2 regions of the Mesorhizobium sp. M0139 genome follow, and region 1 is predicted to be linked to the other one. Evidence: predicted binding sites of a transcription regulator. Region 1 holds the regulator's gene; the other holds the start of a gene.
What was found. The regulator LexA, encoded in region 1, represses DNA repair genes until DNA is damaged. The targets are predictions, from matches to a motif close to TGTTCNNNNTGTGTTCNG.

Region 1 (7,685 bases):
GTAATCCGACGAAATCCTACCGCTCCCGTGATCCGTTGCTCATCCTGGGTGAACTCGGTGAATGGCAGGGTCATACACCGGAACAATTGAAGGCAATGCACGATGGGCTTGCTCGCCTGAGAGCGGAGGGCCAGGATATGATTGAGGATTGAGCGTCCTTGCCAGGTGATGGTCGATTCCGGCGCGGTGGACGTGATCACGCGGACTTTCGCGCTTTGCGCGTTCATGTAGCATAGGGGTCTGGGGCGCAAGGGGCAGACCCGATGGCTGGACGTGGCCGGGGCACGAAGGAAGGCGAAGGCGCCGAGGCAAGCGTCAGCGAACGCTCGCTGTTTGCCGATAGTCCCTATGCCGAGCCGCTGCCCCTCGCGCTGCCTGAGCCGCATCCCGGCGTCGCGCCTGCGCTGCCCGGTCACGCGTTGCCGGCGCAAGTCACAGCGCCCGGATCTATCGCCCGTCTGCGCAGACGGCTTCGCCGTCCGTCATGGCCCGCGCTCCGCCGCAGCCTTGCCGTGGCCGCCAACACGGAGCTCGACCGGGGCGTCGCCTTCCTGCTGGTGCCGGTTTTCCTGGCGGCCGGCGTCATCATTTATTTCTCGCTGGCCGGCGAGCCGGGCTTTGCGCAGCCAATCGCCATTGTGGTGCTGGCGACATGTTGCGCTGTCGCCACGCGATCGCGGCCGAGGACGCATCTGTTCTGCATGGCCGCGATGCTGTGCGCGCTCGGCGTCGTCGCCGCCAAGGTCGAGACCTGGCGCGCCGGAACGCAGATGCTCGGCTCCGAGATCCAGACACGGCTGACCGGCCGCGTCGTCAGTCTCGAACAGATGGAAAGCGGCCGCATCAGGCTGACGCTCGATGTGGTTTCGACCGCTTACCCCGAGCTGCGCTACGCCCCGGAGCGGGTCAGGCTCTCGGCGCGGACCGTTCCCGCCGATATGACCGCCGGCTCCCTGATCACCGGCTATGCCAGGCTGTTGCCGCCGACCGGTCCGGTGCGGCCGGAGAGCTACGATTTCTCCTTCGACAGCTATTTCACCGGTATCGGCGGCAGCGGCTTCTTTCTCGGCAATCCGAAAACCATTGCTACGCAGGGACCGCCGCCGCTGACCGCGCGGCTCTCCTCGGCAATCGAGAACGCGCGCGAAAACATTGCCGACCATATCAGGGGCAAAATCGGCGGCGCCGAAGGCGAGATTGCCGCGGCGTTGATTGTCGGGGTGCGCGCCGGCATCCCGGACGAGGTCAACGAAGCGATGCGGCGCACCGGCATCTACCACATCATCTCCATCTCCGGCCTGCACATGGCGCTGGTTGCCGGCACCATCATGGCGTTGCTGCGTGGCGCCTTTGCGCTGTTTCCCGATTTCTCTTCGCGCCGCCCAGTCAAGAAATATGCAGCAGTGGCAGCACTCGTCTCCATCGCCGCCTATCTCGTCATTTCAGGCGTCGTGGTTGCCGCCGAGCGCAGCTTCATCATGCTGGCGGTCATGCTTGTCGCCGTGCTGTTTGATCGCGCCGCACTCACCATGCGCAATCTGGCGATCTCCGCCATTGCCGTCATCCTGGTGTCGCCGCACGAGGTGGTCGGTCCCAGCTTCCACATGTCGTTTGCCGCCACCGCCGCCCTTGTCGGCGCCTATGCCGGCTGGGCCGATTACCGCGCCGACAAGGTGAGAACGCCGCCGGCAAAGCGCTCCTTCGTCGGCTTCCTGTCGCGAAAATTCGCGCTGGCCATGGGCGGCCTCGCCATGACCTCGATCATCGCCGGCAGTGCAACCTTGCTGTTCGCCATCTGGCATTTTCAGCGTGTGTCGCCGCTCAGCCTGATCGCCAATCTGGCCGTGATGCCGATTGTTTCGTTGATCGTCATGCCTTTTGCCGTGCTCAGCGCACTGGCGATGCCGTTCGGCGCCGACGGGCCGTTCCTCTATGTGATGGGCAAGGGTCTGATGGCGATGATCGCTATATCGGCCTGGATTTCCGAGCGCTCGCCGGTCGACGCCGTCGGGCTGATCTCCATCCGCTCGGTGCTGTTGGTGGCGGTCGCCCTCGTCATCGCCACCATGGCCACCACCTGGCTCAGGTTGGCGGCCGTGCCTTTCGCGCTGGCCGGCCTGTTGACGGTGCCGCAGGTGCTTACGCCCGACGTGCTCATATCCGAGGATGCGCATCTGGTGGCCATGCCGATCGGTGGCGGCGAACTCGCCCTCAACCGCGAACGCTCCAACGAATTCACCACGGACAATTGGAAACGGGCGCTGCGGGCCGAAACCATTATCCCACCTGAGATTTTCGAGTCAACAGATACGCGGTTCGATCTCGATCCGCTCGATCTGCCGCCCGGCTCGCCCTTCTATTGCACCGGCGATCTCTGTATCGCCCGGCACCCTTCCGGAGCCATTGTAGCGCTTGCGAAAGACCGCAAGACGGCGCGGCCGGCCTGTGCCTTCGCGAGCCTGATCGTCATCGATGACGCCACCGCCTACAATCCGTGCCGCGACCCGCTGGTGCTGGTCGTGACGAAGAAACAGCTGGCCCGCGACGGCAGCGCCGCCGTCTTCTTCGATCCGCAATCGGCAGCTGCAGCGCCAACCATCCGCTTCGCCGTCGACAAGCCGTATCGCCCCTGGCACGAGCAACGCCGCTTCTCCCGCGAAGCGCGCGGCCTGCCGCCTTACAACCAGCGTGAAAAGTACAAACCCAAGCCGGCTCAGTAGCGCCGGATCAATCCGACAAGCTTGCCCTGCACCTTCACCCTGTCCGGTCCAAAAATGCGGGTCTCGTAGGCCGGGTTGGCGGCTTCCAGGGCGATCGAGGCGCCCTTGCGGCGGAAGCGTTTCAGGGTCGCTTCCTCATCGTCGACCAACGCCACCACGATCTCGCCGGGGCTGGCTGTGTCGGCATTGCGGATGATGACCGTGTCGCCATCGAAAATGCCGGCCTCGATCATCGAATCGCCCTTGACCTCGAGCGCGTAGTGTTCGCCGCCCATGATCATATCGGGCGGCACCGAGATCGAATGGGTCTGATGCTGGATGGCGTCGATCGGCACGCCGGCGGCGATGCGTCCCATAACCGGGATTGAAATCGCGGAAACGGCATCGTCATTGCCGGCCGACATCGAACGCGACGGCGAGCCCGGCTTGATCTGGCGGCCGAGACCGCCTTGGCCCAACGCGCCTTGTCCTTGGCCGCCTTGCCCTTGGCCGGTTTGACCAAGACTGCCCTGAATGACGCTCGGCGAAAACTTCCTCGCCGCATTGAGGCCTGGTGCGATCGAGTCGGGCAGCCGCAGCACTTCCAGCGCGCGCGCCCGGTTCGGCAGCCGGCGAATGAAACCGCGCTCCTCAAGCGCTGTGATCAGTCGGTGGATGCCGGACTTGGAGGCGAGGTCGAGCGCTTCCTTCATCTCGTCGAAGGACGGCGGGATTCCGCTCTCCTTCAGGCGTTCATGGATGAACATCAGAAGCTCATGTTGTTTGCGCGTCAGCATCGCGGCCCCCAAGGGTTCTGAAACCAGAATCAGAAAAAACAAACCCAGAACAAACACTATCTGTTCCAGTTGTGTTCCGCAACCTTTTAAAGTTTAATGAATGTGTTGACGTTTTGTTCAGCGTAACGTTCGGCGCTGCGAGCGCCGCCTGCGCCCAGTTGCCAGCAACGGGGTGAAACGAAGACAAAGTGCCCTGCGTCGTCGGCTACGATCGCCGCTTCCTTTTCGGACGGGGCTGCGCAGCATCCGCGCCGGGTTCGCTCTGGGCATAGACCTGCAGCGTGTAGCCGATGTGAGCGGTCATCAGAGTTTTCGCACGTTCGACGTCGCGATCGAGGGCCGCTTCCATCAGGGCGGTATGGTGTTCGATCGCCACGGCGTCGCGCAGGGCCGCCACGGCCTTCCGGTGGCCATCCGTGCGGCCGGCGGCGGCGCGCAGCGTCGGGGCCAGACCCAGAAAGCGGTGATGGCGATGCAATTGGTCGGAAATCGTCGCATTGAAGCGCAGCAGCCAGCTGGATGTCGCGGCACTGAGCAGCGCCGCATGGAAGGCATCGTGTTTTTCGTACCACGCGTCGACCGCATCATCCGATGGATCGTCGAGAACAGACCCGCACCGTGAGAGACGATAGTGGGCGGCAACGACCGCGTCTTCCCACTCACGGTCGCCCTCCTCGATCGATTCCACCAGCAGGGGCAGTTCGACCACCAGCCGCGCACGCGCCAAATCCTCGAGCTCCGCCCGAGAGACGGGAGCGACCGCAAACCCGCGGTTGCTGATGGCGGTCACAAGCCGTTCCGCCTCCAGCCGCGACAGCGCCTCGCGCAACGGCGTCCAGCCGATGCCGTAGGTGTTGCGCAGCGTGCTCAGCTTCAACGGCGCGGCAGGCGCCAGCCGGGTCGCAAGAATATCGCGCCTGAGCAGGCGATAGGCCGCTTCCGTCTTCGAGGTCTGCTCGTCATCCAGCATCGTGATCCATCAGACATAAACGCTCGGCGGATCATTATATATCAAAGCCTTTCAATGGGTGAATTATATATAATGTTTGACAGTTCAAGGGCGACCACTCAAGATCGCCGGCATGTTTGGGCGGCAGGCTCCGCCGCGCGCGTTTGTCCATGGAGGGGCGCCGGATCATGAGCACGACACCCGATCTCGCTACAATCGAAGCAATGGATGCCGCCGATCCGCTGCGCTCCATGCGCGAACGCTTTGTCTTGCCGCAAGGCGTGATTTATCTCGACGGCAATTCCCTGGGCGCCGCGTCAGCGGTCGTCTTCAGCGAACTGCAGCAGGCCGCCACGCAGGAATGGGCGCACGATCTCATTCGCGCCTGGAACACCGCCGGCTGGTTCAACATGCCGGTGGAACTCGGAGATCAGCTCGGGCGACTGATCGGCGCGGCTGATGGGCAGACGGTGGTCTGCGACACAACCTCGATCAACATCTACAAGCTGCTGCACGCAGCGCTCGGCATGCGGCCGGATCGGTCGGTCATCGTTGCCGAGGGCGACAGTTTCCCGACCGACCTCTACATGGCCGAAGGCGTCGCCTCGACCCGGCCGGGAACGCGGCTGCGGCTGGAGGGCGTCGACGCGGCCGCAATCGAGGAGCTGATCGACGACAGCGTTGCCGTCATCCTGGTCAACCACGTCAACTACAAATCCGGCCAGTTGCGCGACATGGCGGCGCTGACGCGCAAGGCACATGACGCCGGCGCGCTGATCATCTGGGATCTCTGCCACACGGCCGGCGCCTTGCCGGTCGAACTTGACCGTGCCAATGCCGATTTCGCCGTCGGCTGCACCTACAAATACCTCAATGGCGGCCCGGGCTCGCCAGCCTTCATCTACGCGGCCGAGCGCCACCATGACGATGCCCACCAGCCGCTCAGCGGCTGGTGGGGCCATGCGCGGCCCTTTGCCTTCGAGCAGGGCTTTGCCGTCGGCAGCGGCATTCGCCGCTTCCTGTGCGGAACGCAGCCGGTGCTGTCGATGCGGGCGCTCAAGGGCGCGCTCGATATCTGGAACGACGTCGATATGGCGGCGGTGCGCAGAAAAAGCATCGCGCTGACCGACCTGTTTATCCAGCTCGTCGAAGCCAGATGCGGCGCCTACGGGCTTGAACTGGAAAGTCCTCGCGACGGCAGCCAGCGCGGCAGCCAGGTGTCGTTCCTCCATCCGCATGGCTATCAGGTGATGCGCGCGCTGATCGAGCGCGGCGTGATCGGCGATTTCCGGGCGCCGTCGACCATCCGTTTCGGCTTCACGCCGCTCTATGTCGGATATGGCGATGTCTGGCAGGCGGTCGAAGTCCTGGAGGATATTCTGCGCACCGGCGCCTGGCAGGACGCCCGCTTCGCGGTGAAGACCGCGGTCACCTGAGGAACTAGAGCAATTTCAGGAAAAGTGTGAAGCGGTTTTCCGTCCGCAATTGCGTCAAATCAAAGAGCTAGAGCATTTCGCCGTTTACGTTAAACGGTGAAATGCTCTAGAGCCGGGTGCGGACCGTCCAGAGCTCCGGAAACAGCACAACCTCCAGCATCTTCTTCAGATAGGAGGCGCCTGAGGTGCCGCCCGTGCCGCGCTTCAAGCCGATGATGCGCTCGACCGTGGTGACGTGGTTGAAGCGCCAGCGGCGGAAGTAATCCTCGAAGTCGACCAGCTTCTCGGCCAGTTCGTAGAGCATCCAGTAGCGCTGCGGGTCGCGGTAGACGGTTTGCCAGGCAGCCAGCACGTCTTCGTTCTCGACGCGCGTCTCGCGCCAGTCCGTGCGCCCGGCATCGGCGCCGATGTCGAAGCCATTGCGCGCCAAAAGCAGAAGCGCCTCGTCGTACAGCGACGGCGTGGCCAGGATCGCTTCCAGCCTGTCCGTAAGATCGGGCCGGTGCTTGTGCGGCCCGAGCATGGCTAGGTTGCGGTTGCCGGCCATGAACTCGATAGCGCGGTACTGCCACGACTGGAAGCCCGAGGATTGGCCGAGCGCGTCGCGAAACTCGGTGTATTCGCTTGGCGTCATCGTGCGCAGCACGTCCCAGGCATTGTTGAGCTGCTCGAAGATGCGCGCGACGCGAGACAGCATCTTGAAGCTCGGTTCGAGGCGGTCGGCGCGGATAGAGCGGATCGCGGCGCCGATCTCGTGCAAAGCGAGCTTCATCCACAATTCCGATGTCTGATGCTGGATGATGAACAGCATCTCGTCATGGGCCGAAGACAGCGGCGCCTGCGCATCGAGCACCTTGTCCAGCTGCAGATAGTCGCTGTAGGACATCCGCTCCTTGAACGACATCTGCGCGCCATCGGACGCCGGATCGTGCGGCTTAATCAATTGCTCTTCTCCGCGCGCAACCGGAAGCGCTGGATCTTGCCGGTCTGGGTTTTGGGCAAGGCGTCGATGAACTTCACCGAACGCGGATATTTGTAGGGCGCGATCGTTGCCTTGACGTGGTCCTGCAGGCGTTTGACGGTCAATGCGTCCGGCGAAACACCTTGCACAAGCACGATATGCGCCTCGACGATCTGGCCGCGTTCACCGTCCTCGGCGCCGGTCACCGCGCATTCGGCGACGTCGGGATGCGAGAGCAGCGCCGCTTCGACCTCGGGGCCGGCGATGTTGTAGCCGGCGCTGACGATCATGTCGTCGGAACGCGCGGCGAAGTGGAAGAAGCCATCCTCGTCCTGCGTGAACGTATCGCCGGTGAGATTCCAGCCATCGCGGACATAGTCCTTTTGCCTGGCATCGGCCATGTAGCGGCAGCCGGTCGGGCCGCGCACCGCCAGCCGGCCAGTAGAGCCGCGCGGCAGCTCCCGCATCTCGTCATCGACGATGCGTGCCTGATAGCCGCCGACGGGTTTGCCGGTGGAGGCCGGCTTCATGTCGTCGAAGCGGTTGGAGATGAAGATATGCAGCATCTCGGTGGCGCCGATCCCATCGAGGATCGGCTTGCCGGTCTTCTCAGTCCATTCCTCGAAGACAGGCGCCGGCAGCGTCTCGCCCGCCGAAACCGCGACGCGCAGCGAGGACAGGTCAGCGCCTTGATCCATGGCCTTGAGCATGGCCCGATAGGCGGTTGGAGCGGTGAAGGAAATGGTCGCTTTGTAGGTCTCGATGATGTGGATCATGTTGGGTGGCGTCGCCTGTTCCAGCAGCGTCGCCGCGGCGCCGAAACGCAGCGGGAAGATGGCGAGC
Region 2 (7,685 bases), on a different contig from region 1:
CAATGACGAGGCAGCGGGGAAGTTCAGCGCACAAACCGGCATCAAGGCCTACAAATGGTCGGTCGCCGACTACGACGCCTGTGCCGCCGGAATCAAACAGGTCGAGGCCGATCTCGGCCCGGTCTCGGTGCTGGTCAACAATGCCGGCATTACCCGCGACGCCATGTTCCACAAGCTGACGCGCGAGCAGTGGAAGGAAGTCATCGACACCAATCTGTCTGGGGTCTTCAACATGACGCATCCGCTGTGGGGCGGCATGCGCGACCGCAAATTCGGCCGCGTCATCACCATTTCCTCCATCAACGGCCAGAAAGGCCAGGCCGGCCAGGTCAACTATTCCGCCGCAAAGGCCGGCGACATCGGCTTCTCGAAGGCGCTGGCGCAGGAGGGCGCGCGCGCGGGCATCACAGTCAATGTCATCTGCCCCGGCTACATCGCCACCGAGATGGTCAAGGCGATCGACGAGAAGGTGCTGAATGAACGCATCATCCCGCAGATTCCGGTCGGCCGCCTCGGCGAACCGGAAGAGATCGCGCGTTGCGTCGTCTTCCTCGCTTCCGAAGACGCCGGTTTCATCACCGGCTCGACCATCACCGCCAATGGCGGCCAGTACTTCGCATAAACGACAGCAATTTCGCCCGGTAGGACGGGCCGCCTTATGGCCCGTTTTTCATCGCCGGCCGGCGATGTTCCCCGGGCTGCGCGCGAGACATTGACCCGTTCCGGCACGCAAAGATTAACGATTTTAGGCGCCCTGTGCAAAACGCGGTTCGCAAGCTGTGAATTCTCGGTGGACAAGCTGTGGATAACACAACATGTTGGGGTGAACAAACCAGGAAAATCCCGCCATCGCTGATTCGTCACCCTTTCGTTCCGGCTTTGAGCGGAACGTTAACGACCAAGGCCGAAAACCACCGGAAACTGGTTAAGGCCGATTATGAAAATTCAACAATTTCATAATGTTGGCCGAGGCGTATTGGATCACGACGATGCCCCGCCGGCAAAGGTTAACGCCAATGGTCGCCTTGCAGGAATCGGGCCAGTTTCCGCGATTCAGCATATGGTGAGACTCAGGCTCGCAAAATCCACATGTAGCCGTGAACAAAAGCTGAATCTGCCGGAGTCACTGATTCGTCGCCGATTCGTTCCAGACTCGTTCCAACTGTTAATTGAGACCTCAACGACGAACCGTGGGACTGCCGGCCGGAACATTCCGCTTTCGCTTCGCGCCTGAAATCCCTATGTGTCGCCTGTCATACGCGCCACGCGAGGCGCGCTCCCGACAACCCGATGCAGAAAGCCTCATCTCCAGGCCGATGAACATCCAGCCGAAACACACCGAGCCGCTGATCCTGTCGGGCCGTGACGTGACTGCCGTGCTGGGTCCGACCAACACCGGCAAGACCCATCTCGCCATCGAGCGCATGGTGGCGCATGAGAGCGGCATTATCGGCCTGCCGCTCCGCCTTCTGGCGCGCGAGGTCTATGCCCGCGTCTGCGAAAAGGTCGGCGCCCACAAGGTGGCGCTCATCACCGGCGAGGAAAAAATCCAGCCGCCCGGCGCGAAATATTCGGTCTGCACCGTCGAAGCCATGCCGCGCGAGACCGACGCTGCCTTCGTCGCCATCGACGAGGTGCAGCTCGCCGGCGACCTCGAGCGCGGCCATATCTTCACCGACCGAATCCTGCACCTGCGCGGGCGCCAGGAAACGCTGCTGCTCGGCGCGGCCACCATGCATGGCATCCTGCAAAAGCTGCTAAGAGGCGTCTCGGTGGTGACGCGCCCTCGCCTGTCGCACCTGGCCTATGCGGGCTCGAAGAAATTGACCCGCCTGCCGCGGCGTACGGCCATCGTCGCTTTCTCTGCCGACGAGGTCTATGCCATCGCTGAACTGATCCGCCGCCAGCAAGGAGGAGCGGCGGTCGTGCTCGGCGCGCTGTCGCCCCGCACCCGCAACGCCCAGGTGGCAATGTTCCAGGCAGGCGACGTCGACTATCTCGTCGCCACCGACGCCATCGGCATGGGGCTCAACCTTGATCTCGATCATGTCGCCTTCGCCCAGAACCGCAAATTCGACGGCTACCAGTACCGCAACCTGACGGCGGCGGAGCTCGGCCAGATCGCCGGCCGCGCCGGCCGGCATCTGCGCGACGGCACCTTCGGCGTCACCGGCCAGGTCGATCCGCTGGACGAGGAACTGGTCAAGCGCATCGAGGGGCACGAGTTCGATCCGGTGAAGGTGCTGCAATGGCGCACCGCGCATTTCGACTTCGCCAGCCTCGACGCGCTGAAGCGCTCGATCGAAACCAACGCGCCGGTCGAAGGCCTGACGCGGGCGCTGCCGGCGGTCGATGCGCAGGCGCTCGAACATCTCTCCCGCGACGAGGACATCCGCGCGCTGGCTACCAATGCCAAGCGCGTGGCGCTGCTGTGGGAAGCCTGCGCGTTGCCGGACTACCGCAAGATCGCGCCGGCCCAGCACTCCGACCTGATCGCTTCTATCTACACCGACCTCGCCAAACACGGCCATGTCGACGAGAACTACATGGCCGAGCAGGTGCGCCGCGCCGATACGACCGAGGGGGACATCGACACGCTGTCGCACCGCATTGCGCAGATCCGCACCTGGACATTCGTGTCCAACCGGCCGGGCTGGCTGGCCGATCAGGCACACTGGCGGGAAAAGACGCGCGAAATCGAAGACAGATTGTCGGATGCGCTGCATGAGCGGTTGACGAAACGGTTTGTAGACCGCAGGACTTCCGTCCTCATGCGGCGCCTTAGAGAAAATACAATGCCTGAAGCCGAAATCAGTCCTACCGGAACCGTCCTTGTCGAAGGCCATCATGTCGGCGAGTTGCAAGGGTTCCGCTTCACCGCCGACCAGAGCGCCGGCGGCGAAGACGCCAAGGCCGTGCGTACGGCAGCGCAAAAAGCGCTGGCCGCCGAGTTCGAGGCGCGTGCCGAACGCTTCGGCGCCTGCGCCAATGGCGACCTTGCGCTCGGCTCCGACGGCACGCTGCGCTGGATCGGCGCGCCGATCGGCACGCTGGTTGCCGGCGAGGACGCGCTGAAGCCGCGCCTGGTGCTTTTGGCCGACGAGCAGTTGACCGGCCCCGCCCGCGACAAGGTCGCCGCGCGCGCCGAGCGTTTCGTCAATTTCCAGATCGAGTCGCTGCTGAAGCCGCTGGTCGACTTGAAGAATGCCGAGCAGATCGCCGGCATCGGCCGTGGCATCGCCTTCCAGCTCGTCGAGCATTTCGGCCTCATCAACCGCCGCGACATCGCCGAGGAAATGAAGTCGCTCGACCAGGAGGGTCGCGCCGCCTTGCGTCGGCTCGGTGTGCGCTTCGGCGCCTACCACGTCTTCGTGCCGGCGCTGATCAAGCCGGCGCCCGCCGGACTGATTACGCTGTTGTGGGCGCTGAAGAACGACGGCAAGGACAAGCCGGGCTTTGGCGACGTGGTGCACGCACTGGCTTCCGGCCGCACCTCGGTGGTCATCGATCCTGCTTTCGACAAGAGCTTCTACAAGCTTGCCGGCTACCGCAATCTCGGCCGCCGCGCCGTGCGCATCGACATTCTGGAACGGCTGGCCGACCTGATCCGGCCTGCGACCAACTGGAAGCCCGGTCTGGGACAGCGCCCGGACGGCGCCTATGACGGCCAGTCCTTCATGGTGACGCCGCCGATGATGTCGATCCTGGGCGCCACCGCCGACGACATGGAAGAGATCCTGAAAGGTCTCGGCTATCGCGCCGAGCCGAAGCCGCCGGCAGAGGTCAAGGCGCGGCTGGAAGCACAGGACAACGCGGCGCGGGAAGCGGCTGCCGCCAAGCTGGCTGCGGACGCGGCTGCAAAAGCTGAACAGGCCAAGGCGGCGGAAGCCGCTGCAAGTGAAGCCGTCGCTGAAGCGCCGGCCGTTGGATCGGAGCCGGATGCGGTTGCCGCCGCTGAGCCTGCGGCTGAGCAGCCCGTCGCCGAAGCCGCAGCGGAGGCTGTTGCTGCGGACGCTCAGCCGGGCGCACCTCCCGAGGGTTCGGAGCCAACTGCGGCCGTTGAAGCCACCGCCGAAGCTCCAGCCATCGCGGAAGCAACGGCAGAGCCCGTCGCGGAAGAACAGGTCGAAGCTCCCCAAGTCGAAGCCCCCATAGAAATCACGGAAGAAGCTCCGGCTGTTGCAGAAGCTGACGACACCGTCCCCGAAAGCGCCGACGCCCTTACCTCTCCCTCGATGGCGGAGGTCGCGGCGCGAAGCGACGCGGGTGACAGCGTTGACGAAGCAGGTGCAGACACAGTAGACGCTTCAGGCGCAACCGCCGACGCCGGCGCTGCCCCCACCCCGGCGCTGCGCGCCGACCCTCCCCACGAGGGGGAGGGTGGAAGCGCTGAGCCTGCCCCCGAGGCCGAAGCCCCAAAGCCCATCTTGTTGTGGCGGCAGGGCCGTTTCGAGCAGCGCCCGCGCCATCGGCAAGACAACCGCAGAGACAATCGCCCGCGTAACGGCCAGGCTAGCCGCGCCGATGCGCCGGCCGACGCTGCCGGCGGACAGCCGGCACCGGGCGAACGGCCGGCCTATCAGGGCCGGCGCGACCAGCGCGACGGTGCCGCCAAGCCACGCTTCGACCGTTCGAAGTTCAAGCCCAAGCCGCAGGCCGAGGGCGAACAGCGCCGCGACGGCAAGCCGCAAGGCGAGCGTCCGCGCGAGGGCCGGCCTGACTGGAAAGGCGGCAGGCCGGAAGGCAAAGGCGGACCGCAAGGCGCCAAGCCGGCTTTCCAGGCCAAGCCACGCGAGGAACGCCCGGCGCGCTTCGATCCGGACTCGCCCTTCGCCAAGCTCGCCGCCTTGCGCGACCAGCTGAAGAAGTAGGCTCTGAGCATGATCCCGAAAAGTGGAACCGGTTTTCGGACAAGATCATGCTCCAACAAGAGATAACTCGCTGCGATGGTTGCTGAAGGTCGTCAGCGCATCGACAAGTGGCTGTTCTTTTCGCGCGCGATAAAATCGCGCTCGCTGGCGGCCAAGCTGGTTGTCGCCGGACGCGTCCGCATCAACAGCGACAAAGCAGCGCAGGCCTCCGATCTGGTCAAGCCTGGCGACGTTTTGACCATTACGCACGAGCGCCGTATTTTCATTTGGAAGGTGCTTGGCACCGGCGTGCGGCGCGGTCCGGCCGAGGAAGCACGCACGCTCTACGAGGACATGTCCCCGCCGCCGGCCCCAAAAGGCGAGGCTGTTGCCGATGCCATTCCGGCGCTGCGCGACGCCGGCAGCGGCCGGCCGACCAAGAAAGAGCGCAGGCAAACCGACCGGCTGTTCGGCGAAGACTGAAGCCTTGGCTGTCTGCGCCATGCCGGCGGTCTGGAATTTCATTCCGGACACGCGGGCCCCGCCTGCAATGGCTGCCCTTGCAAGCGGCAGGCAAAGGCGTTACCTCACCAAAAAAGCCGCCGCATCGGCCCGAAAATCGGAAATCGATTTTTCGGAAGGCACGATGCGCAGATTCAAAGTGTTAGAGCGTACTTTGTGCGTCCAAGTGGACGCACGTCGCTCTAGCAAAAACGGGACGTCCCGGAGCCGACCAATGACCTATGTCGTGACCGACAACTGCATCAAATGCAAGTACATGGACTGCATCGAGGTCTGTCCGGTCGACTGCTTTTACGAGGGCGAGAACATGCTTGTCATACATCCCGACGAGTGCATCGACTGCGGCGTCTGCGAACCGGAATGCCCGGCCGATGCAATCAAGCCCGACACCGAGCCGGGCCTCGACAAATGGCTGCAGGTCAACACCGAATACGCCGAGAAATGGCCCAACATCACCGCCAAGAAGGAGCCTCCGGCAGATGCCAAGAGCTTCGACGGCGAGGCCGGCAAGTTCGAGAAATATTTCTCCGCCGAGCCCGGCGAAGGCGACTGAGCACATGACGCTGGAATCGGAATCGATTTCGGAAAGGGTGATGCGCAAAGCAAAAAAGTGCGGCCTATTGGATCGTCATAACGCTGCGTAACGCGCATCATACATTAACTGCCTTGACAGGCGGCGATGGCGCTCGACCTTCGCGTTTGCAGCAAAACCTTGATTCTTCCGACTTTTTGTGCTACACCAGTTGAAACATGCCGGTGACACAACGTCGATTTATGGCGCAAGCGCCCCAAATCACTGAAAGGTGAAATCCCCAATCGGACCAGAGCGATCTGGGCCAGGCAGTCGCTATGTATGCGGTTTGCCGGTCCCGGCTTTTTCCGATGGGTTCATCTGTTGTGCGGCTAACGATCGGTGTCCCCGGTCGCATGCGTTCGGACCGGCAGGCCGCCGGTGCCACAACAAGGAGTTCAGGGCGTAATGGCAACGATCACCCCGCAGAAGAAGTCCACCTCGGCACGCCACGGTTTCAAGACCGGCGAGTACATCGTCTATCCGGCACACGGCGTCGGCCAGATCGTCTCGATCGACGAGCAGGAAGTTGCGGGCCACAAGCTGGAACTGTTCGTCATCGACTTCCAGAAGGACAAGATGCGCCTGAAGGTTCCGGTCGCCAAGGCGACCTCCATCGGCATGCGCAAGCTGTCGGAAGAGGATTATGTCGAGCGCGCGCTGAAGGTCGTGCAGGGCCGCGCCCGCGTCAAGCGCACCATGTGGTCGCGCCGTGCGCAGGAATATGATGCCAAGATCAATTCGGGCGACCTGATCTCGATCTCGGAAGTCGTGCGCGACCTCTACCGTGCCGACAACCAGCCGGAACAGTCCTATTCCGAGCGTCAGCTCTATGAGGCGGCACTCGACCGCATGGCGCGCGAGATCGCGGCAGTCAACCGCATGTCGGAAACCGAAGCCGTGCGCCTGATCGAGGTCAACCTCAACAAGGGCCCGAAGCGCGGCGCCAAGGCCGACAATGAGGAAGCCGAGCAGGAAGAAGCTGCCTGATCGCTTTCACCGTCGAAATCATGAAAAACCCGGCCTTGTGCCGGGTTTTTGTTTTTACCCCCTTATGGGGTTCCAAGGACGGGCGGGACCCGTGGCTCGCCCAGGCAGGGTCGCTGCGAAGCAGCGAGGATGGGGACGACCCCAGACCGCACCCGGACCTTCCGTCCGACCTCCCCACAAGGGGGAGGTAGAAGGCTCAGCCGCCGGCTTCCTTCTCCGCCTCCTGCTTCAGCGTCGCAATAAAACGCTTCGTCCGTTCACGCTCCGGATTGCTGAACACCACGGTGGACGGCCCCTTCTCGACGACGACGCCAGCATCGAGGAACACCACCTCCTGCGCGATCTTGGAGGCAAGGCGAAGGTCGTGCGTGGCCATCACCATGGTGGTGCCTTCGCTGGCGAGTTTTCCGAGCACGTCGACCACTTCCTGCGCCAGTTCCGGATCGAGCGCCGAGGTCGGCTCGTCGCAAAGCAGCACTTTCGGCGACGGCGCCAAGGCGCGGGCGATCGCCACACGCTGCTGCTGGCCGCCCGACAGCGTTGCCGGCCAATCGTCCGCCTTGTGCGCCATGCCGACCTTCTCGAGCAGCGCCAGTGCCCGCTCGCGCGCCTTTGCCGTCGGCCATTTCAGCACCGTCACCAGGCCTTCCATGACGTTCTCGATCGCGGTGCGATGCGGGAACAGCTGGAAATTCTGGAACACCATGCCGGTCTGCAGCCGCAGGCGCTGGATGTCGCGGCTGGGGATCTTG

Region 2: the regulator LexA is predicted to act here: its motif matches at 1,144-1,161, upstream of NKJ58_RS00045 (helicase-related protein).

What each region holds. Positions count from the first base shown of each region.
Region 1 is NZ_JAMYTN010000002.1:12,615-20,299, reverse strand. It holds gene arr (NAD(+)--rifampin ADP-ribosyltransferase) at 1-152, shown strand, start outside; gene NKJ58_RS02525 (ComEC/Rec2 family competence protein) at 264-2,720, shown strand; gene lexA (transcriptional repressor LexA) at 2,714-3,496, opposite strand; gene NKJ58_RS02515 (GntR family transcriptional regulator) at 3,702-4,466, opposite strand; gene kynU (kynureninase) at 4,634-5,881, shown strand; gene kynA (tryptophan 2,3-dioxygenase) at 5,988-6,824, opposite strand; gene NKJ58_RS02500 (AMP-binding protein) at 6,821-7,685, opposite strand, start outside.
Region 2 is NZ_JAMYTN010000001.1:6,973-14,657, forward strand. It holds gene phbB (acetoacetyl-CoA reductase) at 1-622, shown strand, start outside; gene NKJ58_RS00045 (helicase-related protein) at 1,317-4,871, shown strand; gene NKJ58_RS00050 (RNA-binding S4 domain-containing protein) at 4,947-5,333, shown strand; gene fdxA (ferredoxin FdxA) at 5,587-5,925, shown strand; gene NKJ58_RS00060 (CarD family transcriptional regulator) at 6,352-6,933, shown strand; gene NKJ58_RS00065 (amino acid ABC transporter ATP-binding protein) at 7,130-7,685, opposite strand, start outside.